2 regions of the Streptomyces sp. NPDC058664 genome follow, and region 2 is predicted to be linked to the other one. Evidence: predicted binding sites of a transcription regulator. Region 2 holds the regulator's gene; the other holds the start of a gene.

Region 1 (14,976 bases), on a different contig from region 2:
CATGGGGCGAACCTAGCCCGTCCCGTAAACGCTCAAACGTACGTATACGAGACGGGGGGATCCGGCCACGCCCCGTAGCCGCAGGTCAAGCAGGTCGCGGCCCCGTAGCCGCAGGTCAAGCAGGTCACGCGGGTCACGCGGGTCGGTCGCCTCCGCCGCGCGTCGCCGCCCTCGCCACCAGGCCCGTCGCCGCGAGGGCGAGCGCCAGGGCGCCGAGCAGCCAGAGCCGCTCGGTGTTGCCGCCTGTCCCGGCCGTCGAGCCGCCGTCGCCCCGGGGACCGGGTGCCGGGGGCGCCGGGGAGGGAGTAGGGGTTCGCTTCACCGTGCGCGGGTCCGCCCGGGTGGTCTCCGGGTCGGGAACCGGTACGGAGAAGGCGAGGGCCGACGGCACGTGGGTGCCGCCGTACAGCGACCCCTCGTACCGCTCGCCGACGGGCTCGGCCACGTTTGCCGCGGCCGGTCCGGCCGTGGCGAACGCGAACGAGCCCGTCACCAGTCCGACGGCCGCGAGCACCCTTCCCAGGTGATGGTGTCTGAAGCGCATAGAAGGGAAATGTAGGCAAAACGGATCATCGTAGGGCGTTACGCCACGCGGCGGCGCGCGTACTCCGCGATCTCGGCCATCGGCGGCCGCTCCTCGGTGTCCACCGCGTACGTCCGCGGCTCGAAGCCCTTCTCGCCGCGCTCGAACTGGGTCAGCCACGGCCGGACCAGATGCCCCCGCGACAGCCGCAGCTGCGCCGTCCGGTAGATCGCCGCCGCCATCCGGCCGAGCGCCTGCCCGTCCTGGTGCCGGTGCTTGCGCACCCCCACGTCCACCTGCGCGAGGGCGTCGAGCCCCACCGTGTGCAGGGCGTCCACGAGCAGCCCCAGCTCCACTCCGTAACCGACAGGGAACGGCAGCCGTTCGAGCAGCGAGCGCCGTGCCGCGTACTCGCCGCCCAGCGGCTGCACGAGACCGGCCAGCTGCGGCCAGTGCAGATTGAGGAGGGGACGGGCCACCAGTTCCGTCACCCTGCCGCCCTGACCAGGGGTGTCTCCGAAGGGCCGGTCGTACATCGCCTTCACGAAGTCGACGTCGGGGTCCGTCAGGAGCGGGCCCACGATCCCCGTCACGAAGTCCGCGGAGAAGTCCCGCAGGTCCGCGTCCACGAAACAGACGACGTCCCCGCTCGTCACCATCAGCGACCGCCACAGGACCTCGCCCTTGCCCGGCACCGCCGGTATCCGGGGGAGTATCGCGTCCCGCGCGACCACCCGTGCCCCGGCCGCCGCCGCCACCTCCGCCGTACGGTCCGTGGAGCCCGAGTCGATCACCACCAGCTCGTCGACGAGCGGCACCGACTCGCTCATCAGCTCGCGCCGGATCACGGCGACGATGTCCCCCACCGTCGCCTCCTCGTTCAGCGCGGGCAGCACCACGCTGACGCGCGTCGAGCGCTTGGCGGCGAGGATCCGCTCCAGCGGCCGGTCCGCCACGGACCAGGACCGCCGGCCCAGCCAGCGCTCCACCTCTTCCAGCACGTGATCTCCATCTCGCGGTTCGGACGGCCGGTCCAAGCGTCCGGGCCTTCGGTTACAGTCTTGAACAACGCGGATCCCCGATGCACGTCGGGGTGCCGACCGCGTCGGAGCACAGGAACGAAGTCGGCGACCGACTTCACCGCGCTTCACAATCGAATACCGCTCATCCAGAGGGGCAGAGGGAAACGGCCCGTTGAAGCCCCGGCAACCCTCCAGTCGGTTACTCGCCCACCCGTCTCCCGGCCACCACCCCTAGTGGTGTCCTGACGGACGCAGCTTGTTTGCGCGAGGCTCCCGGCTAGGGAAGGTGCCAAATCCGTCTCATGGCGAAAAATTCGTCATGGGAAAGATGAGGAGAAAGGGCCTCGCCTCCATGGCTGTACAGACCGCCACCCCCGCCACCACCGTCGACCTCGGTCCCGCTTCCGGGCTTTCCTGTCGCGAATGCGGTGAAGTCTTCGCCCTCGGTCCGATCTTCGCCTGCGAACTCTGCTTCGGACCGCTCGAAGTCGCGTACGAGCTCCCCACCGGTGACCCCGAGGCGCTGCGCAAGCAGATCGAGGCCGGCCCCGCCAACATCTGGCGCTACGCCCCCCTGCTGCCCGTCCCCGCCGACGTCGCCGACAAGCCGAACCTGAACCCGGGCTGGACCAAGCTCGTCCAGGCCGACAACCTCGGCCGCGAGCTCGGCGTCGCCCCCGGCAAGCTCTTCGTCAAGGACGACTCCGGCAACCCGACCCACTCCTTCAAGGACCGGGTCGTGGCCCAGGCCATCGAGGCCGCCCGCGCCTTCGGCTTCACCACCCTCTCCTGCTCCTCCACCGGCAACCTGGCCGGCGCCGTCGGCGCCGCCGCCGCCCGCGCCGGCTTCCGCTCCTGCGTGTTCATCCCGCACGACCTGGAGCAGGGCAAGGTCGTCATGGCCGGTGTCTACGGCGGTGACCTCGTCGCCATCGAGGGCAACTACGACGACGTCAACCGCTTCTGCTCGGAGCTCATCGGCGACCCGCTCGGCGAGGGCTGGGGCTTCGTCAACGTCAACCTCCGCCCGTACTACGGCGAGGGCTCCAAGACGCTGGCGTACGAGATCTGCGAGCAGCTCGGCTGGGTCATCCCCGACCAGCTCGTCATCCCGATCGCCTCGGGCTCGCAGCTGACGAAGATCGACAAGGGTCTGCAGGAGCTCATCAAGCTGGGCCTCGTCGAGGACAAGCCGTACAAGATCTTCGGCGCCCAGGCCGAGGGCTGCTCCCCGGTGTCGGTGGCCTTCAAGGCCGGCCACGACGTCGTACGGCCCCAGAAGCCGAACACCATCGCCAAGTCCCTCGCGATCGGCAACCCGGCCGACGGCCCGTACGTCCTCGACATCGCCCGCCGCACCGGCGGCGCCGTGGAGGACGTGAACGACGAGCAGGTCGTGGACGCGATCAGGCTGCTCGCGCAGACCGAGGGCATCTTCGCCGAGACCGCGGGCGGTGTGACCGTCGGCGTCACGAAGAAGCTCGTCGAGGCCGGTCTGATCGACCCGAACCTCACCACCGTCGTCCTCAACACCGGCGACGGACTCAAGACCCTGGACGCGGTGGCCGACACCTCTCAGGCGACCGTCACCATCCGCCCGAGCCTGGACGCGTTCCGCGACGCCGGCCTGGCCCTCTGAAAGGTTACGAAGACATGGCCGTGAACGTCCGCATCCCCACCATCCTCCGCACCTACACGGGCGGTCGGTCCGAGGTCGAGGCCGAGGGCGCGACCCTCGCCGAGGTCATCGCGGACCTGGAGAAGAACCACAAGGGCATCGCCGCCCGCGTCCTGGACGACCAGGGCAAGCTGCGCCGCTTCGTCAACGTCTACGTGAACGACGACGACGTGCGCTTCGAGCAGGGTCTGGAGACGGCCACCCCGGCCGGCGCGGGCGTCTCGATCATCCCGGCCGTCGCCGGAGGCTGACCGTCGGGCACAGTGCCGGCGGCTGCTGAGCCTTATCAACTGCCCCATCTTTCTCGAAGATCTCGAATTGCCCCTTCCGCGCCATAAAGCGGAAGGGGCAATTCTGCATGGTTGAGCGGGGTAGAGTTGGGGAAGTCCCCTCCGCTGCCCATGCCGGACGCATATGAGAATGCGTCGCCGCGCGACAAGAAGCAGCCAAAGTGCCTGCGCGTTGTGTACCTTCTGCGCGATTTGCCGGGCCCGACTTGCCCCGTGATCCAGCGAATTCTCCCCTATTCGCCTTTCCGTGACGCCCAGAATTCTCGCTCGAATGACCTGTTGCAGAGGGCAGTTGGGCAGATACATTCAGCCGCGGTCGACGCGTTCCGGCGCAGGGTCTGACCCGGGTCCGCGAAGTGCGGTCCCGCGCAAGGGCCAGTAATAGGGGAGTTAGGCATGGCTCAGGGCACCGTCAAGTGGTTCAACGCGGAGAAGGGCTACGGCTTCATCGCGGTCGACGGTGGTGCGGATGTTTTCGTCCACTACAGCGCGATCCAGATGGATGGCTACCGCAGCCTCGAAGAGGGACAGCGAGTCGAGTTCGAGATCTCGCAGGGCCAGAAGGGTCCGCAGGCGGACATGGTCAAGCTCGCCGTCTGAGCGCGGCGCGATCGGCCACCGACGCAACGCCGTCGAGGGGCCCGCATCCCTGAGGGGACGCGGGCCCCTCGTGCGTTCCGGCGCGGTCCGGTCCGCGTTCCGGCACCGCCCGGTCCGCCTTCCGGAGCCGCTCGGTCCGCGCTCGGACGCCGCTCGATCCGCGCCCCGATCACCGTCCCGATCGTCGAGAGTCGCTTGCACTCGCATGGGTCGAGTGCTAATCATTGGCGTTAGCACTCGGAAGGTGAGAGTGCTACGAGGATCGAGCACGACGAGGTCGCCGGCCGGGTGGGGCAAGGAACCACACGGAGTTGCGGAGGCCGTCCGTCGCGGGCGTCGGCGCGGTCCTGGAGCGTTATCCACCCCATGTCCGGGAGGACCACTTCACATGGCCAAGATCATCGCGTTCGACGAGGAGGCCCGGCGCGGTCTCGAGCGCGGCATGAACCAGCTCGCTGACGCCGTCAAGGTCACCCTCGGCCCCAAGGGCCGCAACGTCGTCCTCGAGAAGAAGTGGGGCGCCCCCACGATCACCAACGATGGTGTCTCCATCGCCAAGGAGATCGAGCTCGAGGACCCGTACGAGAAGATCGGCGCCGAGCTGGTCAAGGAAGTCGCCAAGAAGACGGACGACGTCGCCGGCGACGGTACGACCACCGCCACCGTTCTCGCCCAGGCGCTCGTCCGCGAGGGCCTCCGCAACGTCGCCGCCGGTGCCAACCCGATGGCCCTCAAGCGCGGCATCGAGAAGGCCGTCGAGGCCGTCTCCGGCGCCCTCCTCGAGCAGGCGAAGGATGTCGAGACCAAGGAGCAGATCGCTTCCACGGCCTCCATCTCCGCCGCCGACACCCAGATCGGCGAGCTCATCGCCGAGGCGATGGACAAGGTCGGCAAGGAAGGCGTCATCACCGTCGAGGAGTCGCAGACCTTCGGTCTCGAGCTCGAGCTCACCGAGGGCATGCGCTTCGACAAGGGCTACATCTCGGCGTACTTCGCCACCGACATGGAGCGCATGGAGGCGTCGCTCGACGACCCGTACCTCCTGATCGTCAACTCCAAGATCTCCTCCGTGAAGGACCTGCTCCCGCTCCTGGAGAAGGTCATGCAGTCGGGCAAGCCGCTGCTGATCATCGCCGAGGACGTCGAGGGCGAGGCCCTGTCGACCCTGGTCGTCAACAAGATCCGCGGCACCTTCAAGTCCGTCGCGGTCAAGGCTCCGGGCTTCGGCGACCGCCGCAAGGCGATGCTGAACGACATCGCCATCCTCACCGGCGGCACGGTCATCTCCGAGGAGGTCGGCCTCAAGCTGGAGAACGCGGGCCTCGACCTGCTGGGCCGCGCCCGCAAGGTCGTCATCACCAAGGACGAGACCACCATCGTCGACGGTGCCGGTGACAGCGAGCAGGTCGCCGGTCGCGTGAACCAGATCCGCGCCGAGATCGAGAACAGCGACTCGGACTACGACCGCGAGAAGCTGCAGGAGCGCCTGGCGAAGCTCGCCGGCGGTGTCGCGGTCATCAAGGCCGGCGCCGCGACCGAGGTCGAGCTCAAGGAGCGCAAGCACCGCATCGAGGACGCCGTTCGCAACGCGAAGGCGGCCGTCGAGGAGGGCATCGTCGCCGGCGGTGGCGTGGCCCTGCTCCAGGCCTCCTCGGTCTTCGAGAAGCTCGAGGCCGACCTCACGGGCGACGAGGCCACGGGCGCGAACATCGTGAAGCTGGCCCTCGAGGCCCCGCTGAAGCAGATCGCGATCAACGCCGGCCTCGAGGGCGGCGTCGTGGCGGAGAAGGTCCGCAACCTGCCCGTCGGCCACGGCCTGAACGCCGCGACCAACGAGTACGTCGACCTCATCGCCGAGGGCATCATCGACCCGGCGAAGGTCACGCGCTCCGCGCTGCAGAACGCCGCGTCGATCGCCGCGCTGTTCCTCACCACCGAGGCCGTCATCGCCGACAAGCCGGAGAAGGCGTCCGCGCCGGCCGGCGGCGGCATGCCGGGCGGTGACATGGACTTCTGATCCTCCGGGATCGGTGGTTCATCGCTGAACGCGAAGAACGGAACGAGGGCGGCACCCCCACCAGGGGGTGCCGCCCTCGGGCGTTTCTCGGCAGCGGTGATCAGCGCACGTCGACGTAGTCGCCGCCGGCCGCGGCCGGGGAGCTGAAGTGCCGGTAGTCGCCGTAGTGGCGGATGCGCCAGGAGCCGTCCGCGGTGGCCTTCACCCGGAGCGAGACCTTGCCGTTCGCGGCGGCCCGGCCGGTCGCGACCTGCTTCCAGGTCGTGGTGCCCCGCGGCTGGAACTGCACGACGACCGGGGCGTTCCCGTACGCCCGCCAGGCCCCGTCCCAGTAGTGCTGGAGCCCGCCGGTGACGGTCACGTACCCGCCCTTGACGACCGGCTCGGGGCCGGCGTTCAGGGAGACGATCCGGGTGTCGTTGCGGACGAGCCGGAACGAACCGGAGCCGGACTCGGCGAACTGGTCGGTGGTCAGGTGCCGGACGCGGTACCAGCCGCCCCGGCTCGCGGCCGAGAGCGTGAAGTCGTTGTAGTAGGCGGAGTTCACGCTCGCCGTGGCGATCCGCTTCCAGCCGCCGATGACGGACTGCTCCAGCTGGATGTACTGCGTCGTCGGGAAGTAGTCCTTCTCGTACGTGGCGCGGAAGGTGCCGGAGACCGTGACCCGGCCGTCGGCGGAGAGGCCGACGGAGGTGAGGTCGGTACGGGACTCCACGGGGATGGCGAGCGCCCCGTAGACGGGGTCGTAGCTCAGGTAGCGGTCGGGGGAGTCGACCGTCCAGCCGCCCGCCTCCCTGCCCGAGGCGGCGACGAGCCGTGCGACGTACCGGCCGTCCGCACCCGTGAGGACGGTGACGGGCGTGCCGATGCCGTACCGGGGGGCGCCGAGGCGCACCCGGACCGGGTGATGGGGGACCGGAGCGTTCCCGGCCGCCGGGTCGGTCATCCGGCCGCTGATCGTGACGGTCTCGCCGTTGAGCGCCCGCCTCTTGTCGGACGCGGCCGTGACGAGCACCTTGCGCGGGATCCACTCGTGGACCTGGCGGTACTGCTCGGTTCTGCCGTGGACCTGGGCGGAGTCCCCCGTGAACGTCGCCACGAAGGTGCTCCCGTGGTCGAACTCCTCGGTGGAGATCGGATACGGGGCCCCGGCGAAGCCGCCGGAACCGTCGGTGAACACCTCCTGGGCGGGGGTCTTCACCGGGGTGATCCGCTGGACGGAGACCGTCTCGCCGGCGAGCGGCACCACGTCCCCCGAGCCGGGCTGGATGCCGACGAGCGCGCCCGCGGGGCGGGCGTTGCGGTCGGCGTAGGTGGGCTTGCCGAGGGTGAAGACGGAGAGCTCGGGGCGCAGCCGGAAGTCGAGCTGTCCGGCGTCGGTGCGGGTCTCCTTGTTGCCCAGCGAGTCGGTGGCGGTGACGTCGATGGAGTACGTGCCGAGGGCCGGGATGCCGCCGCCGTCCTCGACGAGCTTCAGCGTGGCCGAGTCGGGCAGCACGAACGTGTTCACGAGCGCCGGGTCCCAGGAGGGCGCCGGGGTGAGCGCCGGGATGTCGGCGAGGACGGTGTCGCCCTGCCGGATCCGGGCCGAGACGGCGGTGACCTTGGCCTGCGCCGCGTCGGTCCACGCGGTCACCCGGAAGGTGCCGCGCTGGGTGTCGTCGGTGACGGCCCGGCCGATGCCGACGGGCGTGTCGGCCGCCGTGGTCCCGTCGGCAAGGGCGGGCGCGGTCGTGACGGCCAGGGCGGCGGCGGTGAGGACCGCCGTCAGGGGGAGGCGGAGGTCAGCGCGCATCGATGTACTTCGCAATCGTCTCGCTGTAGTAGTAGGTGCCCGTGCTGTTGAGGTACAGGGCCCAGGAGCCGTCTCCGTAGGCGGTGGCGCGGTAGCTGAAGTTGCCGTAGCTGTTGGTGGTGACGCCCTGGTTCACCCAGTACCACTGGTTCTCGCCCCGGGGCTTGTAGACCAGGGTCAGCTTGGCGCCGGCGAGCGGCTTCCACACTCCGCCGACCATGCGCTGGACGGTGCCGGAGACGGTCATCTTCCCGTTCACCACGGGCCGGGTGGGGCTGATGGTGAAGGCGGAGAAGCGGGTGTGCAGGCGGGTCCGCTTCAGGGCCGTGGCGGTCTTGGAGACGAACTCGTTCGTCTCGGGGTGGTGGACGCGGTACAGCGCGGTCTCGAAGCCCACCCGGGCGGTCAGGTTGTACGCGCAGGAGGAGTCGGTGCCTCCGTAGCGCAGGACGCGCCAGGTGCGTCCGCCGTCGACGGAGGCCTGGAGCTGCACCGGCTGGCCGTCGCCGCAGTTGTAGCTGGTGCCGACCATGCCCTTGGCGGTGACCAGCCCGTACTCGTCGAGGGTGAGCGTGTACTGGGCGTACGAGAACTGCTGCGGGACGGCGATGTCGCTCCGGTCGTACGCGCGGCCCTCCCGGTAGTACACCGAGGGCCGCAGGGACGTGTAGACGTCGCTGGTGCTGTACTGCGCCCGCGCGGCGAAGGAGAAGGTGCCGGTCGCCGAGGAGGTGGCGCCGCCGATCACGTTCACGGCCGTCCGCTCGTAGTAGCCCGGCTCGCTGCCGGTCGCGATGACCGGGGCGGCGGCGAAGGGCTTCCAGCCTCCGGCCGTGTACCGCTCCACGTGGCCGGTGACCTGCACGTCCGATCCTGCGAGGACGCGGTACTTGTTCACGTCGGCGCTGATCCGGTAGACGAGGGCCTCGATGCCCAGGTGCGGGACGGAGGCCGGGGCGTCCGGGTCGTCGGCGGTGCCCGTGGTGACCACGGTCGCGGATCCACTGTTGACCACGCCGTTCGGCGTCACCGGCAGGGAGAAGGTGCCGTCCGCGCGGGTGGTGGCCGTGGCGGTGGTGGTGCGGGAGTCGCCGTCGTACAGGTCCAGCTTCACCTGCACCTTCGTGCCCTCGGGGGCGGCGGTGCGGGCACCGGTGGCCGGGTTCCAGAGGGTGGTCGTGCCGGAGAGCACGGCCTGCCGCTGGTCGTAGCTGGTGCTGCGGCGGTTCCAGGACAGGCCGGAGACGCCGATGTGCTGCCGGTGGCCGTAGGTGCCGGTCCACTGCTTGGTGGTCTCGCCGGGCAGCCGGTAGTCCACCCGGACCGGGTAGTCGCCGAGGGCGGTGCCCTCGGGGAGGGCGATCGGCGCCTCGGTCGTCCAACTGCTGTAGTTGTCCGAGGTGAGTGCCTCCGTGGAGGCGAGGACGACGGCGTCCGGAGCGGTGGAGGCCAGCACGCTGACCTTGATCCACAGGGCGCTGGCGGGCAGCGCCAGGCGATAGCGTCCGTCGTCCAGCGTGGTGCCGGACGTGCCCTGCCAGTCCGCGTGCGCGGCAGGGGCGTGGACGACGGCGGGCACGATGACGCCCGCCGAAAGAGCGAAGACGGCGGCCGCACGGACGAAGGCGTGCGGAAGCCTGCGCGTTGAGCGCGGCAAGGGGACCCCCCACAGGTCGGAACGGCGGCGCGCGCGATGGATGGGGCGGCCGCGTGGGAGCACCATAGCGCCCGGCACTTGAACGTGTTCACTCGCTTTACGCGGATGCCGGGGTGATCCTGGAATCACCCCTTCGTGAAGGGACACGGCGATGGTCACCCTCCTGACGACACCGGCCGACCGCGAACTGGTCGTCACCCGCACCTTCGACGCCCCGCCGGACCGGGTTTGGGAGGCGTGGACGGATCCCGGGCACGTGCGGCAGTGGTACGGGATGTCCGGGCTGACCACGACGGTCGTCGACATCGACCTCCGGGCCGGCGGCGCCTGGCGCTGGGGCCAGCGTGCCCCCGACGGCCAGGAGATCGTCTTCTCGGGCACGTACGAGGACGTCGTCCCGGTCGAGCGGCTCGACTACACGGAGGTCTTCGAACAGATGCCGGACGCGGACCCGGTCAGGGTGACCCTCACCTTCGACGCCACCCCGGACGGGGGCACGGCCCTGACCAGCACGTCCCACTGGCCGTCGAACGAGCTCAGGGACCAGGCGCTGGCGGCGGGCATGGAGGCGGGGGTGCGGGAGCAGTACGACCGGCTCGCGGAGCACCTGAGGACGATGCGACGCGGTGACGCGGTGACGCGGTGACGATGTGACGCGGTCGTGCCACGCGCAATTTTCTGGCGCGTCGATTCGCGTGAATGTACGATCCAGCTGCCGACAGGGGGGGTCCCGCCGGCCCCCGGCCCGCGCAGCCCGAATCCGGCGCCCTGCCGCCGCCGCTTCGCCCGTCGTGCCCGCCCTCCCTCGTCGTACCCGTCTTCGCACCCGTACGAGGGGACACGTACTTGTCCGTCCGAAGAGCCGTCGCGCTCGCGCTGAGCGCGGCCCTCGGCATCACCGGCCTCACGGCCCTCACGACCACCCCCGCCGTCGCGTCCGGCGCACCGTACGACGTGACCGTCGCCGCGCCGCCGAGCATCGCCCCACCGCCCCAGTCCCTCTTCGGTGCGGGTACGGGTCTCCAGACCATCGACCCCGCAGTGGGGCTGCGCTGGCAGAGCCTCTCGGACGGGCGGGTGGCCTCCCGCGACGCCTGCGACTCGATCGACATGATCCTTTTCCACGGCGACAGGTTCGGGTGCGTCGGCCCTTACGGCGACTGGGACGCCTCCGTCCACGACTGGACCACCGGCACGACCCTGACGCGCACGCGTCCCGAGGGACACACCTGGCTCCGGGCCTTCGGCACGGACCGGCTGCTCAGCTTCAGCACCGACTCCGAGGGGGCCGTGACCCTCCATCTGCCGGGCCTCGGCGAGGGCGCCCCGGCGGACGCCGCCGTCACGACGGCCGAGCGCATCATCGGCCACCCCAAAGTCCTGGCCTTCGACACCGAGGGCGCTGTCGTCAGCTACACGCGGGCTGACGCCGTGCGGGCCGCCGGCCTGGTCGACTTCGCCACCGGCGTCCTCGTCCCGCTGCCGACCGGGCCCGATCTCCCCACCTACCTGAAGGCCGCGCTCAGCGACGACCACGTCGTCGTCTACAGCGAGTACGGCGAGATGGCGATGGAGGCGCTCGTCGTCCCCCGTGCCACCCCCGCGGGCCCTGGCACGACCGTCAAACTGCCGAACGACGCGTACAGCAACGACGCCCGCCTCGGCCTCGTCGGCGACTGGATCGTCGGCCACTACGGCGACCGGTACACGCCCCATCCGCTCAAGGCCACCTCGCTCACCAGCGGCGCGACCCGTGACCTGGGTGTCTCCGCCGCCGCCGACGCCGAGCTCAAGGCCGGTTCGGACGGCGCCCTGTACGTCGTGGGCGGCACCGACTCCACCCACTGGGGCGTACGGCGCGTCACCCTGGACGCCGCCGGCGTGCCGGTCACCGCCCAGGTCCTGAGCACCCCGCCCCAGCCGATCCGGCGGACCGGCCTGTCCATGGCGAACGGCCGGATCACGGCCGAGCACGAGGACGCCCACCGCACGCTCCAGGGGTACGACCTGTCCCTCACGGAGCCGCGCACGGCCACCCCGGTCTGGAGCTGTGCCGTGACCTCCGCCGGCACCTCCGGCACCTCGCCGTGTGCCGATCCGGTCGGCCCGCAGCCTGTCGGGTTCCGTTGGACCGACACCGGAGACGGCCGCCTCGTCGCCCTCGGGGCGGACGACCTCCCGCCGTCCCGCGGGAATCCGCCCTGCTCCTCCTGCGCGCCGACGGTGTACGTGGCCACCACCGGGTTCGGCTCGACCACCCGCAAGATCACACTGGACACCACGCGCCAGCTCAAGCCGTCCCACTTCCTCGACGTCGCCGGACGCTACGTGCGCTTCCGTGCCACCGAGAACTCCGCGAGCCGCTCGGTCGTCGCGGACATCGAGACCGGGAAGGTCCTCTCGGTCTCCGAGGCCAGGAACCAGGCTCTGTGGGGCACGTGGCTCTGGACCGCGTCCACGGCGAACGACACCGTCACGGCGGTCGACCTGCGCACCGGCGCCACCGTCGCGACCGTGGACCTCGGGACCGACTGCGGCACCTTCGACTTCGACGTCGTCGGCAAGTGGATCTACGCCCGCTGCGGCGACAACACGTCCGCCGTCGTGTACGACCGGGAGAAGAAGACCTCGGTCCGCTTCCAGCTGTCCCGGTACGCCCGGCCGCAGCTGGGTGACGGCTTCCTCGCCCACACCGAGACCGGCAGCGGCAGCGACGGCGACTCGCTGAGCGTGACCGACGTCCGCTCCGGCGCGCCCGTCACCCGTACCCTCGGAACCCTCGCGCCCGGCGTGACCAACTACGGCCAGAACTGGACGATCGACCGGTTCGGCGGGGCCGTCGCCTTCATCGACTCCCGGCAGGCGATCCGCGTCGTCGGCCTCGGCGGTGTCACCAGCCGCGTGACCGCCCTCGACGCGGCCGTGCCGACGTCGGTGAATCTGAAGTCCGCCACCTGGAAGCCGCGTTGGACACTGTCGAAGCCCGGCACGTGGTCGCTCGCGCTCAAGAACAAGGCGACCGGCAGGACGGTCCGCACCCTCACCGGCGTGGGCCGTGGCACCGTCGCCCCCGCCTGGGACGGCAAGGACGCCACCGGCAGGTTCGTCGCCAACGGGGCCCACACCTGGACGCTTGCGGTGAAGCCCGCCGACGGACAGGGCGCCGATCTCGCCGTCTCCGGCGCGCTCTCCGTGAGCGGTGGCGAGGCCGTGCGGCGCGACCTCGCCGGGGACGACGGTTTCGGTGATCTGCTGGTGATGGACACGGCGGGCCTGGTGTCGATGTACCGGGGGACCGGTACGGGCGCGGTGTCGGCCCGTATCGCCGGTACGGGGACGAAGTTCGCGACGACCTCCGCGTTCGTGCCGGCGGGCGACCTGAACGGCGACCGGTGCGCCGACGTGTACGCCCGCGTCGGTGACCAGCTCCGTGCCTACCGGCCCGGGTGCGGCAAGGTGGTCTCCGCCTCCTCGCCGTACACGCTCGTCGGCTCGGGCTGGGGACAGTACGACGTGCTGACCTCGCCGGGTGACGTGAACGGTGACGGGTACGCGGACCTGGTCGTGCGCCAGGCGTCCACCGGTGACATGTACTTCTACGGCGGCACGGCCGACCACCGGGTCAAGGCCCGGGTGAAGATCGGCAGCAACTGGAAGCCGTACAAGAGGATCGTCGGCGCCGGTGACCTCAACGGCGACGGACGCGGCGACCTGCTGGGCGTCGACGCGGCCGGGGTGCTGTGGCGGTACCACGGCACCGCCACCGGCGGTGTGACCGCCCGGGTGAAGGTCGGTGCCGGCTGGGGCGGTTACTCCTCGCTCGTGGGCGTCGGCGACCTGTCGGGTGACGGGCGCGCGGACCTCGTCGCGCGGGACACGGCCGGCAAGCTGTGGCGGTACAGCGGCACGGGCACGGGTGCGTACGGCACGCGCGCTCTGATCGGCGCGAGCGGCTGGAACACCTTCAAGGGTCTCTACTGACGGATGACCCACCCACCCTGAGGGCCCGGCCGTGACGACCGGGCCCTCGGGCGTTCCCGTCAGGGCGTTCCGGCCGGCGGCCTTCCCGCCGTCAGGCCCTCGCCGTCCTGGAACTCGATCAGGATCCCGCCGTCCGTGAGCAGGATCCAGCAGGCGTAACCCTGTTCCAGGATCGCCCCCGCGTGCCGCGCCGCCAGGGCGGCGGGCAGACCGATCGACGGGACCGCGAAGTTGTCCCAGAAGACGATCACGAGCTCGTCGGGTCCGGCGTGGGCGCCGAGGAGGGCCGCCAGCGCGTCCCCGTCGAACCCGTCGCGCCGCTCGACGACCTCGGCCCCGTGCCAGTCGAGCCGGGCGGAGCCGATGGCCGGGAACCGGTTCAGGCTCACCGAGGCGAACTCCCGCTCCTCCTCGTACGAGAGGAGCAGCACGTCCTCGCCCAGGAGGTCCAGGACTTCGGCGATGTACTCCGGGTGCTTCCCGTACCCCTCACGTGCGGTCATTCCGCAATCCAACCAGTTCCGACCGACGGGGGGTTGGCCCCACCCCTGACCCGCGTGCCTGCCGGATGGGACGGGAGCGGCCGGTTCGGGAGGCTGTGTGCATGACAACGAACCGTGGACGCAAGGCCCTGCTGCTCGCCCTCTCCGCCGCCGCCGTCGCCGGTGTCGCCCTCACCGGCGCGGGGGCCGTCCCCGCGACCGCGGCCGGGCTGGACTGGGGGGACTGCGACCCGGCCGTGAAGCCGCTCCCGGGGCAGCGGTGCGCGACCCTCTCCGTACCCCTCGACTACGCCGATCCCGACGGTGAACAGATCGGTCTCGCCGTGTCCCGGCTGCCCGGTGGGCGGCCGGAGGCGCGGCGCGGGACGCTGATGGTGATCCCCGGCGGGCCCGGGAGTTCGGGGGTACAGCGGCTCGCGCAGAAGGGGGCCGCCCTGGCGGCGGAGACGGACGGGGCGTACGACCTGGTGGCGTTCGACCCGCGGGGTGTCGGCGGGTCCGCGAAGGCGCGGTGCGGGCTCGCCGAGGAGGACCGTTGGATGGTGACCCTGCGGTCGTGGCCGGGCGCGGACGGCGGGATCGACGAGAACGTCGCCCGGTCGAAGCGGATCGCCGAGGCCTGTGCCCGTAACGGCGGCGCGATGCTGCGCGGACTCACCACCGCGAACCAGGTGCGGGACCTGGAGCGGCTGCGGCAGGCGCTCGGCGAGCGGAAGCTGTCGGCGTGGAGCGTCTCGTACGGGACCTACGTGGCGGCGGCGTACGCCGAGAAGTACCCGGGGCGGACCGACCGCTGGGTCCTGGACAGCAGCAGCGACCCGGACCCGCGGCGGGTGGCGCGCGGCTGGCTCGAGGGCATGGTGCGGGGGGCCGAGGACCGGCTGCCGGACTTCGCGGCCTGGGCGGCGCA
Region 2 (14,976 bases):
GGTCTCGAAGATGTCGTGGATGTTCTTCTCGGAGGCGCCGATCCACATGTCGAGGACGTCGGAGAGCGAGACGGTGAGGAAGTTCGCGCCGAGTTCGCCGGCGACGGCGCGCGCGATGAAGGTCTTGCCGCAGCCGGGCGGGCCGTAGAGGAGCAGTCCGCCGCGGAGCGACTTGCCGTACAGGCGGCGCAGTTCGGGGTTGCGCATGGGCGCGAGGAACGCGGCTTCGAGCCGGTCCTTGACCTCCTCCATGCCGCCGACGTCGGCGAGGCGTACGGCACCGGGGGCGTCGACGTCCCAGGCGGCGGCGTCCCCGGCGGCACCCTCGCCGTCGGCGGCCTGCGGGTCCTCCAGGAAACGGGGGCCGACGAGGTCACGCACCTGCTGCTCGGCGGCGTCCCAGTCGAAGCCGCGCGCGTCGCCCGCGGACGGCTCGGGTGTCACCGGCGTCTCGGGTGTCACCGGCTTTACCGACTGCTCGGCGTGCACGGGGGGCGTCGTGGGCTGCTCGGTCGCCGGGGTGGACGCGGTTGCCAGGGGCACGCCCATCGCCCGCATCATCAGCGCCCGCGCGTCCGCGTCCCCCGGCGCGTGCTGGAGGGCGACGGCCGCCTCCGTGACGGCCTCGTCGTTCCGTCCCTCGGAGAGGAGGAGTTCGGCGAAGTGAAGACGCAGGGGTACGTCACCGGGGGCGGCGGCCACGGCGGCGCGCAGACTGCGGATCAGAGGGGACTCGTCGGCCATGCGGCCACTTTATGGAGCCGCCGGGGGCCGCCGTCCACCGGGTTCGGTCCGTACACTGCGCCGCATGAGGCGGGAACGCGCACCGCGCAGGATGACGGTGGACGACACGGTGTGGCTCTGGAACGTCCGGCACCGGCACCCCGACTGCCGCACGGTGCTCTCCCTGCGCCGCACGGAACTCCCCCACGCGCAGCTCCGGCTGGTCTTCCGGACCGCCCCGGGCCGCATCGTGTCCGGCTATCCCTTCGGGCAGGGCGACGTGGCCTCGGCCGACGGCCCCGTTCTCAACCTGAACGAGCCGGGCGTCGTACGCCGCTTCCTCGGCGAAGCGGGGAACCGCGGCCTCCTCCCCACCACCCACGGCGTCCGGGAGGAGAACGCCTGGCCCCTCTACGACACCCTGACGGGGACGGAGGCACCGGACACCGCGAACCCGGCCTGATCGGCGGGCCACCCTCTAGCTCCGGCCCTAGCTCCAGCGCCCCGTACGCGCCAGGACCAGCGCCGTCGCCGCCGTGCCCGCCGTCGAGGTGCGCAGCACGCTGCGGCCCAGCCGGTACGGCTTCGCCCCCGCCTCCTCGAACGCGGCGAGTTCCTGCGGCGAGACACCGCCCTCGGGGCCGACGATCAGCACGATCGAGCCCTTCTCCGGGAGTTCGGCGGTGGCGAGCGCCCCGCTCGGATGGTCTCGGTCCTCGTGCAGGACGGCCGCGAAGTCGGCGTCCGCGAGAAGCGCGGCGACCTGCTTCGTCGTCATCAGGTCGGAGACCTCGGGGAACCGGGTGCGGCGCGACTGCTTGCCGGCCTCGCGCGCGGTGGACCGCCACTTGGCGAGCGCCTTGAGGCCCCGGTCGCCCTTCCACTGGGTGATGCAGCGGGAGGCCGCCCACGGCACGACGGCGTCCACCCCGGTCTCCGTCATGGTCTCCACGGCGAGCTCGCCCCGGTCGCCCTTGGGCAGCGCCTGGACGACGGTGATCCGGGGCTCCTCCTCGGGGTCCTCGTGGTCGCCCGACACCTGGACGGTCAGCCGGTCCTTGCCCTCGGCGGTGAGCACCACGCAGTCCGCCCAGCGGCCCCGGCCGTCGGTGAGGACGACGTCCTCACCGCCCTGGAGCCGCTTCACGGAGACGGCGTGCCGCCCCTCGGTTCCTTCGAGGACGAAGGTGCCGGTGCCGGGGACGGCGTCGACGACGAAGACGGGTGCGGTCATGAGGCGCTCCTGTGGGCGGGCCCGGAAAGGTCGGAGAGGGCGGTGTCGAGTTCGGCGGCCAGCACCTCGACCAGCCGGCCTGCGGGGAGCTCGCGGGCGAGCCGGTGGCCCTGGCCGGCCCACAGCGCCATGCCCTGGGCGTCGCCCGCGGTGGCGGCGGCCTTGCGGATCGGGGCGGTGAGGTGGTGGATCTCGGGGTACGCGGCGGGGGCGTACGGCCCGTGCTCGCGCATGAAGCGGTTGACGAGGCCGCGGGCCGGGCGGCCGGAGAAGGCCCGGGTGAAGGCGGTCCGGGTGAAGAGCGGGTCGGTCAGGGCCCGCTTGTGCAGCGGGTGGGCGCCCGACTCGGGGCAGCAGAGGAAGGCGGTGCCGAGCTGGGCGGCGTCGGCCCCCGCGGCGAGGACGGCGGCGATCTGCGCGCCGCGCATGATCCCGCCGGCGGCGACGATCGGGAGGGCGACGCTCTCGCGGACCTGGGTGAGGAGGGCGAGCAGCCCGGTGCCCGGGACGCCGTCGTCGGCGGGGTCGTCGCGGTACGTGCCCTGGTGTCCGCCGGCCTCGACGCCCTGGACGCAGACGGCGTCGGCGCCGGCCCGCTGGGCGGCGAGGGCCTCGTCGGCGGAGGTGACGGTGACGATCGTGAACGTACCGACGCGGGCGAAGGCGGCGAGGACCTCGGGCGCGGGGCAGCCGAAGGTGAAGGAGACGACGCGGACCGGGTCCTCCAGGAGGATGGCCAGTTTGGCGTCGTAGGCGTCGTCACGGCAGTCCTCGGTCTCGCCGAGCGGGGTGTCGTACCAGGTGGCCTCGCCGGCGAGCTGGTGGCGGTAGACCTCGACGGCGGCCGGGTCGGCGGGCCGCCCGCTCTGCGGCAGGAAGAGGTTGACGCCGAAGGGGCGTGCGGTCATACCGCGCACCTGCTTGATCTCCTGGTACAGGCCGCCGGCCGTCTTGTACCCGCCGGCCAGGAAGCCGAGCGCCCCGGCCTCGCAGACGGCTCCGGCCAGCTCGGGACAGGAGGCGCCACCCGCCATGGGGGCCTGCACGATCGGATGCCGAGAGAGATCGTTCAGTGCGGTGGTGGACATATGGGCATCGTGCCATGCCCCTGCTTCGGGGCCGAATCCGTACGTCAGGTCATGGAAGGGACGGTTCCGGAGGGCGGCGGTCGCCGGCTCCGAAAGGCGGAGGGGCGGCACCCGCACACGCGGATGCCGCCCCTCCCCCACCGAATTCCGGGCCGGTCAGGTCCGCCCGTTGAACGCGTCCTTCAGCCGCGAGAACAGCCCCTGCTGCCCCGGCTGGAACTGGCCGGTGGGCCGTTCCTCGCCGCGCAGCTTGGCCAGTTCCCGCAGGAGCCGTTCCTGCTCCGCGTCGAGCTTGCCCGGGGTCTGCACCTCGACGTGGGTGATCAGGTCGCCCCGGCCGTTGCCCCGCAGGTGGGTGACGCCACGGCCGTGCAGCGGGATCGACTGGCCGGACTGGGTGCCCGGGCGGATGTCGATCTCCTCGAGACCGTCGAGTGTCTGCAGCTGCACCTTGGTGCCGAGCGCGGCCGCCGTCATCGGGATGGTGACCGTGCAGTGCAGGTCGTCGCCGCGCCGCTGGAACGTGTCGTGCGGGGTCTCGTGGATCTCGACGTACAGGTCGCCGGCGGGCCCGCCGCCGGGGCCGACCTCGCCCTCGCCCGCGAGCTGGATCCGGGTGCCGTTGTCGACACCGGCCGGGATCTTGACGGTGAGCGTGCGACGGGACCGGACCCGGCCGTCGCCCGCGCACTCGGGGCACGGGGTCGGGACGACGGTGCCGAAGCCCTGGCACTGCGGGCAGGGGCGGGAGGTCATGACCTGGCCGAGGAAGGACCGGGTGACCTGGGAGACCTCGCCGCGGCCGCGGCACATGTCACAGGTCTGCGCGGAGGTGCCGGGAGCGGCGCCCTCGCCCGAGCAGGTCGTGCAGACGACGGCCGTGTCGACCTGGATGTCCTTGGTGGTGCCGAAGGCCGCCTCGTTGAGGTCGATCTCCAGACGGATCATGGCGTCCTGGCCGCGGCGGGTCCGCGAGCGCGGGCCGCGCTGCGAGGCCGTGCCGAAGAAGGCGTCCATGATGTCGGAGAAGTTGCCGAAGCCACCGGCTCCGAAGCCGCCCGCGCCGCCTCCGCCGGAGGCCGACAGCGGGTCGCCGCCCAGGTCGTAGACCTGCTTCTTCTGCGGGTCCGAGAGGACCTCGTAGGCGGCGTTGATCTCCTTGAAGCGTTCCTGCGTCTTCGGATCGGGATTGACGTCCGGGTGCAGCTCGCGGGCGAGCCTCCGGAAAGCCTTCTTGATCTCGTCCTGGGACGCGTCGCGGCGCACGCCGAGTACGGCGTAGTAGTCCGTGGCCACTTACGACTCCGCCAGGATCTGTCCGACGTAACGTGCCACTGCGCGTACCGCTCCCATCGTTCCGGGGTAGTCCATGCGGGTCGGTCCGACCACGCCGAGTTTGGCGACTGCCTCGCCGCCCGAACCGTAGCCGACCGAGACGACGGACGTGGAGCTCAGCCCCTCGTGGGCGTTCTCGTGCCCGATGCGTACGGTCATGCCCGATTCCTTGGCCTCGCCCAGCAGCTTGAGGAGCACGACCTGCTCCTCCAGAGCTTCGAGGACGGGCCTGATCATCAGGGGGAAGTCGTGTCCGAAGCGGGTGAGATTGGCGGTGCCGCCGATCATCAGCCGCTCCTCGTGCTCCTCGACCAGGGATTCGAGGAGGGTCGCGAGCACGGTCGAGACCGTGGCGCGGTCCTCGGGCTCCTCGAAGGACTCGGGGAGGTCCTGCACCAGCTGCGGCACGTCGGCGAACCTGCGGCCGACGACCCGGCTGTTGAGCCGGGCCCGCAGATCGGCGAGCGAGGTCTCGCCGAAGGGCCCGGGGCAGTCGATGAGGCGCTGCTCGACGCGGCCGGTGTCCGTGATGAGCACCAGCATCAGGCGGGCGGGTGCCAGCGAGAGCAGCTCCACGTGCCGGACGGTCGAACGGGTCAGCGAGGGGTACTGGACGACGGCGACCTGACGGGTCAGCTGCGCGAGCAGCCGGACCGTGCGGCCGACGACGTCGTCGAGGTCGACCGCGCCGTCGAGGAAGTTGTGGATGGCCCGGCGCTCGGGCGTCGACAGCGGCTTGACGCCGGCGAGCCGGTCGACGAAGAGCCGGTAGCCCTTGTCGGTCGGGATGCGGCCGGCGCTGGTGTGGGGCTGGGCGATGAAGCCCTCTTCCTCCAGGACGGCCATGTCGTTGCGCACGGTGGCGGGCGAGACGCCGAGCTTGTGGCGTTCGGTGAGCGCCTTGGAGCCGACGGGCTCCTCCGTCCCGACGTAGTCCTGGACGATGGCGCGCAGAACCTCGAGTCTGCGTTCGCTGAGCATCGTGCGCACCTCCAGCTGTCGTCGTTCCGGTTGCTCCGGTTTTGGCACTCACCCTGTCCGAGTGCCAGCGATCCCCCGCCAGTGTACGGCGGCGGGCGACGCTCCTGGCAAGGAGGCGGCGCCCCACCGGTTAGCGTCGCCCCATGGACGTGGATTGGGAAGCGTACGGATGGGAGCGGCTCTCGGACGGGGTGGGCCGGCGACGGCTGCCCCACTGGGACGCCACGGTGGGACTGGTACTGGGCGAACGGGCGGCGCTGCTGTACGACACGGGCTCGTCGCTCGCCGAGGGCACCGAGCTGCGGACACAGGTGGCGGAGCTCACGGGCGGCCGGAGAGTGACGCACATCGCACTCAGCCATCCCCATTTCGACCACGTGCTGGGCACGGCGGCCTTCGCGGGCGCGGAGGTCTTCGGCGCGGTCGGCTCGGACGAGCTGCTCGGCCGGGCGCGGGACCGGGAGGAGCTGCGCGAGGACGCGGTACGGCAGGGCCTCGACGGGACGGCGGCCGCGGAGGCCGTGGACGTCCTGGTGGCCCCGCGGCACGTGGTCTCCGGCGAGTGGACGCTCGACCTGGGCGGCCGGCAGGTCCTCCTGGCGAACGTCGGGCCCGGTCACACGCGCCACGACCTGGTGCTCCTGGTGCCGGGAGAGCGGGAGGTGGTCTTCTGCGGCGACCTGGTGGAGGAGTCGGGCGAGCCGCAGGCGGGCCCGGACGCGATCCCCTCGCGCTGGCCGGACGCCCTGGACCGGCTGCTGCGGCTCGGCGGCGAGGAGGCGGTGTACGTGCCGGGGCACGGGGCGGTGGTGGACGCCGCGTTCGTGCGGGCACAGCGCGATGAACTGGCACACCGCTTCCACGTCGCCTAACGTCACCGAAATGCGCAGCTACGACCCGGACCTGACGCCCTCTTGGAAGAGGCCGAAGCCCGTCCCGGAGATCCCGGCCGACCGTGACCTCGTCGTCGAGGAGGTCACGACGGGCTTCTGCGGGGCGGTGATCCGCTGCGAGGCGGGCACGGTGACCCTGGAGGACCGCTTCGGCAAACACCGGGTCTTCCCGATGGAACCGCGCGGCTTCCTCCTGGAGGGCCGGGTGGTGACCCTGGTGCGACCGGTCTCCGCTCCCGCCCGCCCCACCCGTACGGCCTCGGGCTCGGTCGCCGTGCCGGGCGCACGCGCGCGCGTGGCACGGGCGGGCCGGATCTACGTGGAGGGCCGCCACGACGCCGAACTCGTGGAGCGGGTCTGGGGCGACGACCTGCGCATCGAGGGCGTGGTCGTGGAGTACCTGGAGGGCATCGACGACCTGCCGTCGATCGTCGCTGAGTTCGGCCCGGCGCCGGACGCCCGTCTGGGGGTCCTGGTGGACCACCTGGTGCCGGGTTCGAAGGAGTCGAGGATCGCCGCCCGGGTGACCTCCCCGGACGTGCTGGTCGTGGGACACCCGTACATCGACGTCTGGGAGGCGGTGAAGCCGTCGTCCCTCGGCATCCCGGCATGGCCGGCGATCCCGCGCGGCCAGGACTGGAAGACGGGCGTGTGCCGCGCCCTGGGCTGGCCTCACGACAACACGGGCGCGGCCTGGCAGCACATCCTGTCGAGGGTCACCTCGTACAAGGACCTGGAACCGGCCCTCCTGGGCCGAGTGGAAGAACTGATCGACTTCGTGACGGCGCCGTAAGCGCCCCCACCCTGTTGTGGCAGCTCGTCCCGATGGGCCCGTTGTGGGCAATCGTCCCGCAGGGCGTGGGGGTCCCCCCGGACGGAGTCTGGGGGAGGGTGGGCACGACGGGACGGTGCCCTGTCGGGCGCCTCCGCTCCCCGCGCCCGAACCTCAGTCCACCAGATCCCGCACCACCGCGTCGGCGAGCAGCCGCCCCCGCAGGGTCAGGACCGCGCGCCCGGCCTCGTACGGCTCAGGCGCGAGAAGCCCGTCCGCCAGCGCCCGCGCGGCAGCCGCGAGCCCCTGCGGCCGCAGCAGCGACAGCTCGACACCCTCCCGAAGCCGCAGTTCGAGCAGCACCCGCTCCACCCGCCGGTCCTCCTCGGAGAGCAGCTCCCGCCCGGCGCCGGGCGACTTGCCACCGGCGAGGGCCGCGGCGTACGCGCCGGGGTGCTTCACGTTCCACCACCGCACCCCGCCCACGTGGCTGTGGGCCCCCGGCCCCGCGCCCCACCAGTCCGCGCCGCGCCAGTACAGCTCGTTGTGGAGGCAGCGCCCGGCCTCCGAGGTGGCCCAGTTGGACACCTCGTACCACTCGAATCCGGCCTCGGCGAGAACGGAGTCCGCGATCAGGTACCGGTCGGCGTGCACGTCGTCGTCGGTCATCGGCACCTCGCCGCGCCGGATGCGGCGGGCGAGCTGCGTGCCCTCCTCGACGATCAGGGCGTACGCGCTGACGTGGTCGGGACCGGCGCCGATCGCCGCGTCGAGCGAGGCCCGCCAGTCGTCGTCGGTCTCCCCGGGCGTCCCGTAGATCAGGTCCAGGTTCACGTGGTCGAAGCCGGCGGCCCGCGCCTCCGCGACGCACGCCTCGGGCCGCCCCGGCGTGTGCGTGCGGTCGAGGATCTTCAGGACGTGCTGCTTGGCGCTCTGCATGCCGAAGGAGATCCGGTTGAAGCCGCCGGCCCGCAGCTCCTCCAGATACGCGGGGGTCACGGACTCCGGATTCGCCTCGGTGGTCACCTCGGCGTCGTCCGCGAGCCCGAACTCGTCCCTGACGGCTCCCAGCATCCGTACGAGGTCACCGGCGGCGAGCAGCGTGGGCGTACCACCGCCGACGAAGACGGTCCGCACCGGCCTGGGGTCGTCCCCGAGCACCTTGCGGGCGAGCCGGATCTCCTCGGTGACCTGCTCGGCGTAGTTGTCCCGGGAGGCCAGGACGCCGCCGGTGCCGCGCAGCTCGCTCGCCGTGTAGGTGTTGAAGTCGCAGTAGCCGCAGCGCGTGGCGCAGTACGGCACGTGCAGGTAGAACCCGAGGGGTCGCTCCCCTGCCCCTTCCAGGGCGTGCGGGGGCAGCGCCCCGTCGTCGGGAACGGTCTCACCATCGGGCAGTACGGAAGGCATGAGCCCCATTGTCCCGTACTGCCCGGGGTGAACGTCCGGCCTGTGGACAACCTCTCCACAGGGGCGAGGTCAGGACTCCCTGGACCCCGCGTACATCTCCTCGATGAGGTCCTTGTACTCGCGCTCCACCACCGGCCGCTTCAGCTTCAGCGACGGGGTCAGCTCGCCGTGCTCGATGTCGAGGTCGCGGGGCAGCAGGCGGAACTTCTTGATCGTCTGCCAGCGCTGGAGGCCCTCGTTGAGGCGGTCGACGTAGCCCTGGATCATCGTCACGGTCTGCGGGGCCGCGACGATCTCGGCGTACGACTTGCCCGCGAGGCCGTGCTCGGCGGCCCAGCCGAGGAGGGAGGGCTCGTCGAGGGCGATCAGCGCGGTGCAGAAGTTCCGGTCGGCGCCGTGGACGAGGATGTTGGAGACGAACGGGCAGACGGCCTTGAACTGGCCCTCGACCTCGGCCGGCGCGATGTACTTGCCGCCGGACGTCTTGATCAGGTCCTTCTTGCGGTCGGTGATCCGCAGGTAGCCGTCGGCGGACAGCTCGCCGATGTCACCGGTGTGGAACCAGCCGTCGGACTCCAGGACCTCGGCCGTCTTCTCGGGCAGGCCGTGGTAGCCCTCCATGATGCCGGGGCCGCGCAGCAGGATCTCGCCGTCGTCGGCGATCCGGACCTCGGTGCCGGGGAGCGGCTTGCCGACGGTGCCGGTGCGGTAGGCCTCGCCCGGGTTGACGAAGGAGGCGGCGGAGGACTCGGTGAGTCCGTACCCCTCCAGGATGTGGATGCCCGCGCCGGCGAAGAAGTAGCCGATCTCGGGGGCGAGCGCGGCGGATCCGGAGATGCACGCGCGCAGGTTGCCGCCGAAGGCGTCACGGATCTTGGCGTAGACGAGGGCGTCGGCGACCTTGTGCTTGGCGGTGAGGCCGAAGGGCGCGGAGGCGGTACCGGTGCGGCGGAAGTTGTCCTGGGTCGCCTTGGCGTACGCGCGGGATACGCCGGCCGCCCACTGGAAGATCTTGTACTTGGCTCCGCCGGCGGCGCGGGCCTTGGCCGCGACGCCGTTGTAGACCTTCTCGAAGATGCGGGGGACGGCGGCCATGTAGGTCGGCTGGACCACCGGCAGGTTCTCGATGATCTTGTCGACGCGGCCGTCGACGGCGGTGACGTGCCCGACCTCGATCTGTCCCGAGGTGAGGACCTTGCCGAAGACGTGTGCGAGCGGCAGCCACAGGTACTGGACGTCGTCCTGGGTGACGAGACCCGTGGCGGCGATGGCCTTCGCCATGTACGACCAGTTGTCGTGCGGGAGGCGGACGCCCTTGGGGCGGCCCGTGGTGCCCGAGGTGTAGATGAGGGTCGCGAGCTGGGTGGGGGTGATCGCCGCGACCCGCTCCTTGACGGCCTCGGGGTGCTTCTCCAGGTACGCCTTGCCGCGCGCCTCGAGCTCGGCGAGGGAGAGGACGAACTCACCGTCGCTCTCCACGCCCGTGGCGTCGATGACGACCACGTGGTGGAGGTTCGGCAGGTCGGCGCGGCGCTCCACGGCCTTGGCGAGCTGGACCGCGTCCTCGGCGATGAGGACCTTCGACTCGGAGTCGGAGAGGATGAACGCCGACTCCTCGGCGTTGGTCTGCGGGTAGACCGTGGTGGTCGCGGCGCCCGCGCACATGACGCCGAGGTCGGCGAGGATCCACTCGACTCGGGTGGCGGAGGCGAGGGCGACCCGTTCCTCGGACTGGACGCCGAGGTCGACGAGGCCGGCGGCGATCGCGTAGACCCGTTCGGCGGCCTGGCCCCAGCTGAGCGACTTCCAGTCGTCCGGACCGGCGCCGGAGGCGGCGGGCACCGGATAGCGGTAGGCCTCCGCGTCCGGAGTCCGCTCGACGCGCTCAAGGAAGAGGGTCGCCACGGAGGGCGGCCGGTTCTCGATCTGGGTCTGTGTGTCGCTCACGACGTCCTCCGGGCGGCGGCGGTGCCTGCTGGTGGTTCGTAACTAACTGGCGAGTAACCTTCGAGCCGGGATCAGACTAAAGCGCGGAGGACCGGCGCGTAAGGGCCTGCAGGACGTCGTTTCACGTCGCTTCAATAACGAACGAACCCGCGTACCGATGCGGAACGGGCCCGCGCGCACTCGGCACGTGGACCCGTTCCTGACCGTTTCCGCGGCGGCTACTTCTTCTTGCCGGAGGACTCGTCGCTCGACAGGACGGCGATGAAGGCCTCCTGCGGCACCTCCACCGAACCGACCATCTTCATGCGCTTCTTGCCTTCCTTCTGCTTCTCCAGCAGCTTCCGCTTACGGGAGATGTCACCGCCGTAGCACTTGGCGAGGACGTCCTTGCGGATGGCGCGGATGGTCTCGCGGGCGATGACCCGGGAGCCGATCGCGGCCTGGATCGGCACCTCGAAGGCCTGCCGCGGGATGAGCTCGCGCAGCTTCGCGACGAGCCGCACACCGTAGGCGTACGCGGCGTCCTTGTGGGTGACGGCGGAGAACGCGTCGACCTTGTCGCCGTGCAGCAGGATGTCGACCTTGACCAGGCTGGAGGCCTGCTCGCCGGTGGGCTCGTAGTCGAGCGAGGCGTAACCGCGCGTCTTGGACTTCAGCTGGTCGAAGAAGTCGAAGACGATCTCGGCGAGGGGCAGGGTGTAGCGGATCTCGACCCGGTCCTCGGAGAGGTAGTCCATGCCGATCAGCGTGCCGCGACGGGTCTGGCAGAGCTCCATGATCGCGCCGATGAACTCGCTCGGGGCGAGGATCGTGGCGCGTACGACGGGCTCGTACACGTCGTTGATCTTGCCCTCGGGGAACTCGCTCGGGTTCGTGACCGTGTGCTCGCTGCCGTCCTCCATGACCACGCGGTAGACCACGTTGGGGGCGGTGGCGATCAGGTCGAGCCCGAACTCGCGCTCGAGCCGCTCACGGATGACGTCGAGGTGGAGCAGGCCGAGGAAGCCGACGCGGAAGCCGAAGCCGAGGGCCGCGGAGGTCTCCGGCTCGTAGACGAGGGCGGCGTCGTTGAGCTGGAGCTTGTCGAGGGCCTCGCGGAGGTCCGGGTACTCGGAGCCGTCCAGCGGGTAGAGGCCCGAGAACACCATGGGCTTCGGGTCCTTGTAGCCGCCGAGCGCCTCGGTCGCGCCCTTGTTCAGGGAGGTGATCGTGTCACCGACCTTGGACTGGCGGACGTCCTTCACGCCGGTGATGATGTAGCCCACCTCGCCGACGCCGATGCCGTCGGCAGGCGTCATCTCGGGAGACGAGACACCGATCTCGAGCAGCTCGTGGGTGGCGCCCGTCGACATCATCTTGATGCGCTCACGCTTGTTGAGCTGGCCGTCGACCACACGGACGTACGTCACCACACCCCGGTACGAGTCGTACACGGAGTCGAAGATCATCGCGCGGGCGGGGGCGTCGGCGACACCGACGGGCGCGGGAACGTCACGGACGACCCGGTCCAGCAGGGCGTCGACGCCGACGCCGGTCTTCGCGGAGACCTTGAGCACGTCCTCGGGCTGGCAGCCGATGAGGTTGGCGAGCTCCTCGGAGAACTTCTCCGGCTGGGCGGCCGGCAGGTCGATCTTGTTCAGTACGGGAACGATGGTGAGGTCGTTCTCCATCGCCAGGTACAGGTTGGCCAGGGTCTGCGCCTCGATGCCCTGGGCCGCGTCGACCAGCAGGACCGTGCCCTCGCAGGCCGCCAGGGAACGCGAGACCTCGTACGTGAAGTCGACGTGCCCGGGCGTATCGATCATGTTCAGGATGTGCGTCCTGCCCTGATCCGGCCCCTCGTTCGGCGCCCACGGCAGCCGGACCGCCTGGGACTTGATCGTGATGCCCCGCTCCCGCTCGATGTCCATGCGGTCGAGATACTGGGCACGCATCTGCCGCTGGTCGACCACACCGGTCAGCTGGAGCATCCGGTCGGCGAGCGTGGACTTGCCGTGGTCGATGTGCGCGATGATGCAGAAGTTGCGGATCAGAGCCGGGTCGGTACGGCTCGGCTCGGGCACGTTGGTAGGAGTCGCGGGCACGCAGGGTCTCGTCTCGGGGCGATGTCGGATCGATACGTAGGCTCCATGGTCCCATGCCCGTCGCCCTGCGCCCGGTTTGGGCGGCCCGGAGGGTGACTGATACTGTGGACAGCTGTGTCTCGTGTGCCCTCTCAGCCGCGAGTCGCACTCCAGAAGGAACATCGAACCTGTAAAGGCTCTTTTCGTGGCGAACATCAAGTCCCAGATCAAGCGGAACAAGACGAACGAGAAGGCGCGCCTGCGCAACAAGGCCGTCAAGTCGTCCCTCAAGACCGCGATCCGCAAGGCCCGTGAGGCTGTCGCCGCCGGCGACTTCGAGAAGGCCACCGTTGCCACTCGTGCCGCCTCGCGTCAGCTCGACAAGGCTGTCTCGAAGGGTGTCATCCACAAGAACGCCGCCGCCAACAAGAAGTCGGCGCTGGCCATCAAGGTTGCCGCTCTCCAGGGCTGAGCTCTGATGTGATCGGCCGTACGGGACCCAGCGGGCCCTCTCTCCCGCTCCCGCCCGGCCACCCAGGACTCGCACGCGGACGCGTTCGCCACGCGGGTGCGAGCCCACCCTGTCTGTACGTCGAAGGCCCCGTCACCTCCTTCCCCAGGAGCTGCCGGGGCCTTCGCCGTACCACCGACGAACGCCACCCCGACGACACGGCTCCCGCGACGGAGACCCACCGGAGCACCGCAGCCCCTACTGCCGGAGCGCCCGGACCGAAGCCGCGTGGCACCGGCCTCCCGCCGGCACGAGCCGAAGGCCCATGGCACCGGGACCCTAGCGGCACGAAGCTGCTGCTCAGCCCCGGGTTCCTAACGGCGCAAAGCCGCCGCTGCCTTTCGGGAGCCCGAGACCCTAGCGGCGCGAAGCCGCCGCTCAGCTCCGGGACCCTAGCGGCGCGAAGCTGCCGCCCAGCTCTGGGACCCTAGCGGCGCGAAGCTGCCGCCCAGCTCCGGGGCCCTCGCGCCACGAAGCCGCCGCCCACCAGCTCCGGGGTCCTCACGGCGCGAAGCCGCCGCTGCCTTTCGGGGGTCCGGAGGCGCGGCCCCCGGGAAGGAACCTCAACCCCCGCCCGCCCCCGGCGGGGTTTCGGGAAGGGGCGGGGTGGGGGAGATCCCCGTCACTCCCCGCGCCGCATCCTCGCCGCCCGCGCCACCGCGACCACCGCCTTCTCCACGGCGTACTCCGGATCGTCCCCTCCGCCCTTCACCCCCGCGTCCGCCTCCGCGATCGCCCGCAGCGCCATCGACACCCCGTCCGGTGTCCAGCCCCGCATCTGCTGCCGCACGCGGTCGATCTTCCACGGCGGCATGCCGAGCTCCCGCGCCAGGTCGGCGGGCCGGCCGCCCCGCGCCGACGACAGCTTGCCGATCGCCCGTACGCCCTGCGCGAGCGCGCTGGTGACGAGCAGCGGCGCGACCCCGGTCGAGAGCGACCAGCGCAGGGCCTCGAGCGCCTCGGCCGCCCGCCCCTCGACCGCGCGGTCCGCGATGTTGAAGGAGGAGGCCTCGGCGCGGCCCGTGTAGTACCGCCCGACGATGGCCTCGTCGATCGTCCCGTCCACGTCGGACGTGAGCTGCGCGACCGCGGACGCGAGCTCCCGCAGATCGCTGCCGATCGAGTCCACGAGCGCCTGGCAGGCCTCCGGCGTGGCCGCGCGCCCGAGGGTGCGGAACTCCTGCCGCACGAACGTCAGCCGCTCCGCCGGCTTCGTCGTCTTCGGGCAGGCCACCTCCCGCGCCCCCGCCTTGCGCGCGGCGTCGAGCAGGCCCTTGCCCTTGGCCCCGCCCGCGTGGAGCAGGACGAGCGAGATGTCCTCGACCGGGTCGTCGAGGTAGGCCTTGACGTCCTTGATCGTGTCGGCGGAGAGATCCTGCGCGTTCCGCACGACGAGCACCTTGCGCTCGGCGAAGAGCGAGGGACTGGTGAGCTCGGCCAGCGAGCCGGGCTGGAGCTGCTCGGGTGCGAGGTCGCGCACGTCCGTGTCGGCGTCGGCGGCGCGGGCGGCCCGCACCACCTCCTGGACGACGCGGTCGAGGAGCAGGTCCTCCTGGCCCACGGCGAGCGTCACGGGGCCGAGGAGGTCGTCGGGGGAAGTCTTTCTGGTGGCCATCGCGATCCAGCATCCCACGGGCCACTGACAGCCAAGGGCCGCCGACGGTCACGGGCCGCCGACAGTCACAAGTCACTGACGGCGATGCCCGAGAATGGCGGGGTGAGTGAACGACATGTACTGGTACTCCCCGACCGCGACGCCGCCGAGGAGCTCGCGGGCGAGCTCCCGGACCGTTTCGGCGTCGCCGAGGAACCGCAGCTCGTACGGGACGCCCTGGCCGGGGAGGACGACGCCGAGGACGCCCAGTGGCTGGTGGTCGTCGAGGACCCGCAGGGCCGCCTGGACCCGGCGGCGCTCGACGGGCTGGCCGCCGAGTACGAGGGCTGGCTGGAGGCCCCGTAACGCGCCCGTCGGCAACCTGCCTGCCGACAGCCCACCCGTCGGCGACCCGGCCGTCAGCTCCG

What was found. The regulator HrcA, encoded in region 2, represses chaperone genes, less so after heat shock. The targets are predictions, from matches to a motif close to TTNGCACTCNGNNNNNCNGAGTGCNAA.
Region 1: the regulator HrcA is predicted to act here: its motif matches at 4,308-4,334, upstream of groL (chaperonin GroEL).

The regions. Positions count from the first base shown of each region.
Region 1 is NZ_JBHXRW010000046.1:26,746-41,721, reverse strand. It holds gene ACFWUY_RS30055 (trehalose-6-phosphate synthase) at 1-3, opposite strand, end outside; gene ACFWUY_RS30050 (hypothetical protein) at 134-544, opposite strand; gene ACFWUY_RS30045 (glucosyl-3-phosphoglycerate synthase) at 583-1,524, opposite strand; SAM riboswitch class I at 1,685-1,880, shown strand; gene thrC (threonine synthase) at 1,898-3,184, shown strand; gene ACFWUY_RS30035 (MoaD/ThiS family protein) at 3,199-3,474, shown strand; gene ACFWUY_RS30030 (cold-shock protein) at 3,910-4,113, shown strand; gene groL (chaperonin GroEL) at 4,502-6,130, shown strand; gene ACFWUY_RS30020 (hypothetical protein) at 6,231-7,925, opposite strand; gene ACFWUY_RS30015 (hypothetical protein) at 7,915-9,582, opposite strand; gene ACFWUY_RS30010 (SRPBCC domain-containing protein) at 9,734-10,228, shown strand; gene ACFWUY_RS30005 (FG-GAP-like repeat-containing protein) at 10,429-13,563, shown strand; gene ACFWUY_RS30000 (hypothetical protein) at 13,623-14,066, opposite strand; gene ACFWUY_RS29995 (alpha/beta hydrolase) at 14,168-14,976, shown strand, end outside.
Region 2 is NZ_JBHXRW010000013.1:127,752-142,727, forward strand. It holds gene ACFWUY_RS13675 (AAA family ATPase) at 1-744, opposite strand, end outside; gene ACFWUY_RS13680 (hypothetical protein) at 809-1,186, shown strand; gene ACFWUY_RS13685 (16S rRNA (uracil(1498)-N(3))-methyltransferase) at 1,214-1,957, opposite strand; gene ACFWUY_RS13690 (nitronate monooxygenase) at 1,954-3,045, opposite strand; gene dnaJ (molecular chaperone DnaJ) at 3,202-4,341, opposite strand; gene hrcA (heat-inducible transcriptional repressor HrcA) at 4,342-5,361, opposite strand; gene ACFWUY_RS13705 (MBL fold metallo-hydrolase) at 5,505-6,233, shown strand; gene ACFWUY_RS13710 (DUF3097 domain-containing protein) at 6,244-7,047, shown strand; gene hemW (radical SAM family heme chaperone HemW) at 7,201-8,442, opposite strand; gene ACFWUY_RS13720 (AMP-dependent synthetase/ligase) at 8,503-10,380, opposite strand; gene lepA (translation elongation factor 4) at 10,599-12,464, opposite strand; gene rpsT (30S ribosomal protein S20) at 12,649-12,915, shown strand; gene holA (DNA polymerase III subunit delta) at 13,577-14,569, opposite strand; gene ACFWUY_RS13740 (hypothetical protein) at 14,654-14,914, shown strand; gene ACFWUY_RS13745 (YceI family protein) at 14,968-14,976, opposite strand, start outside.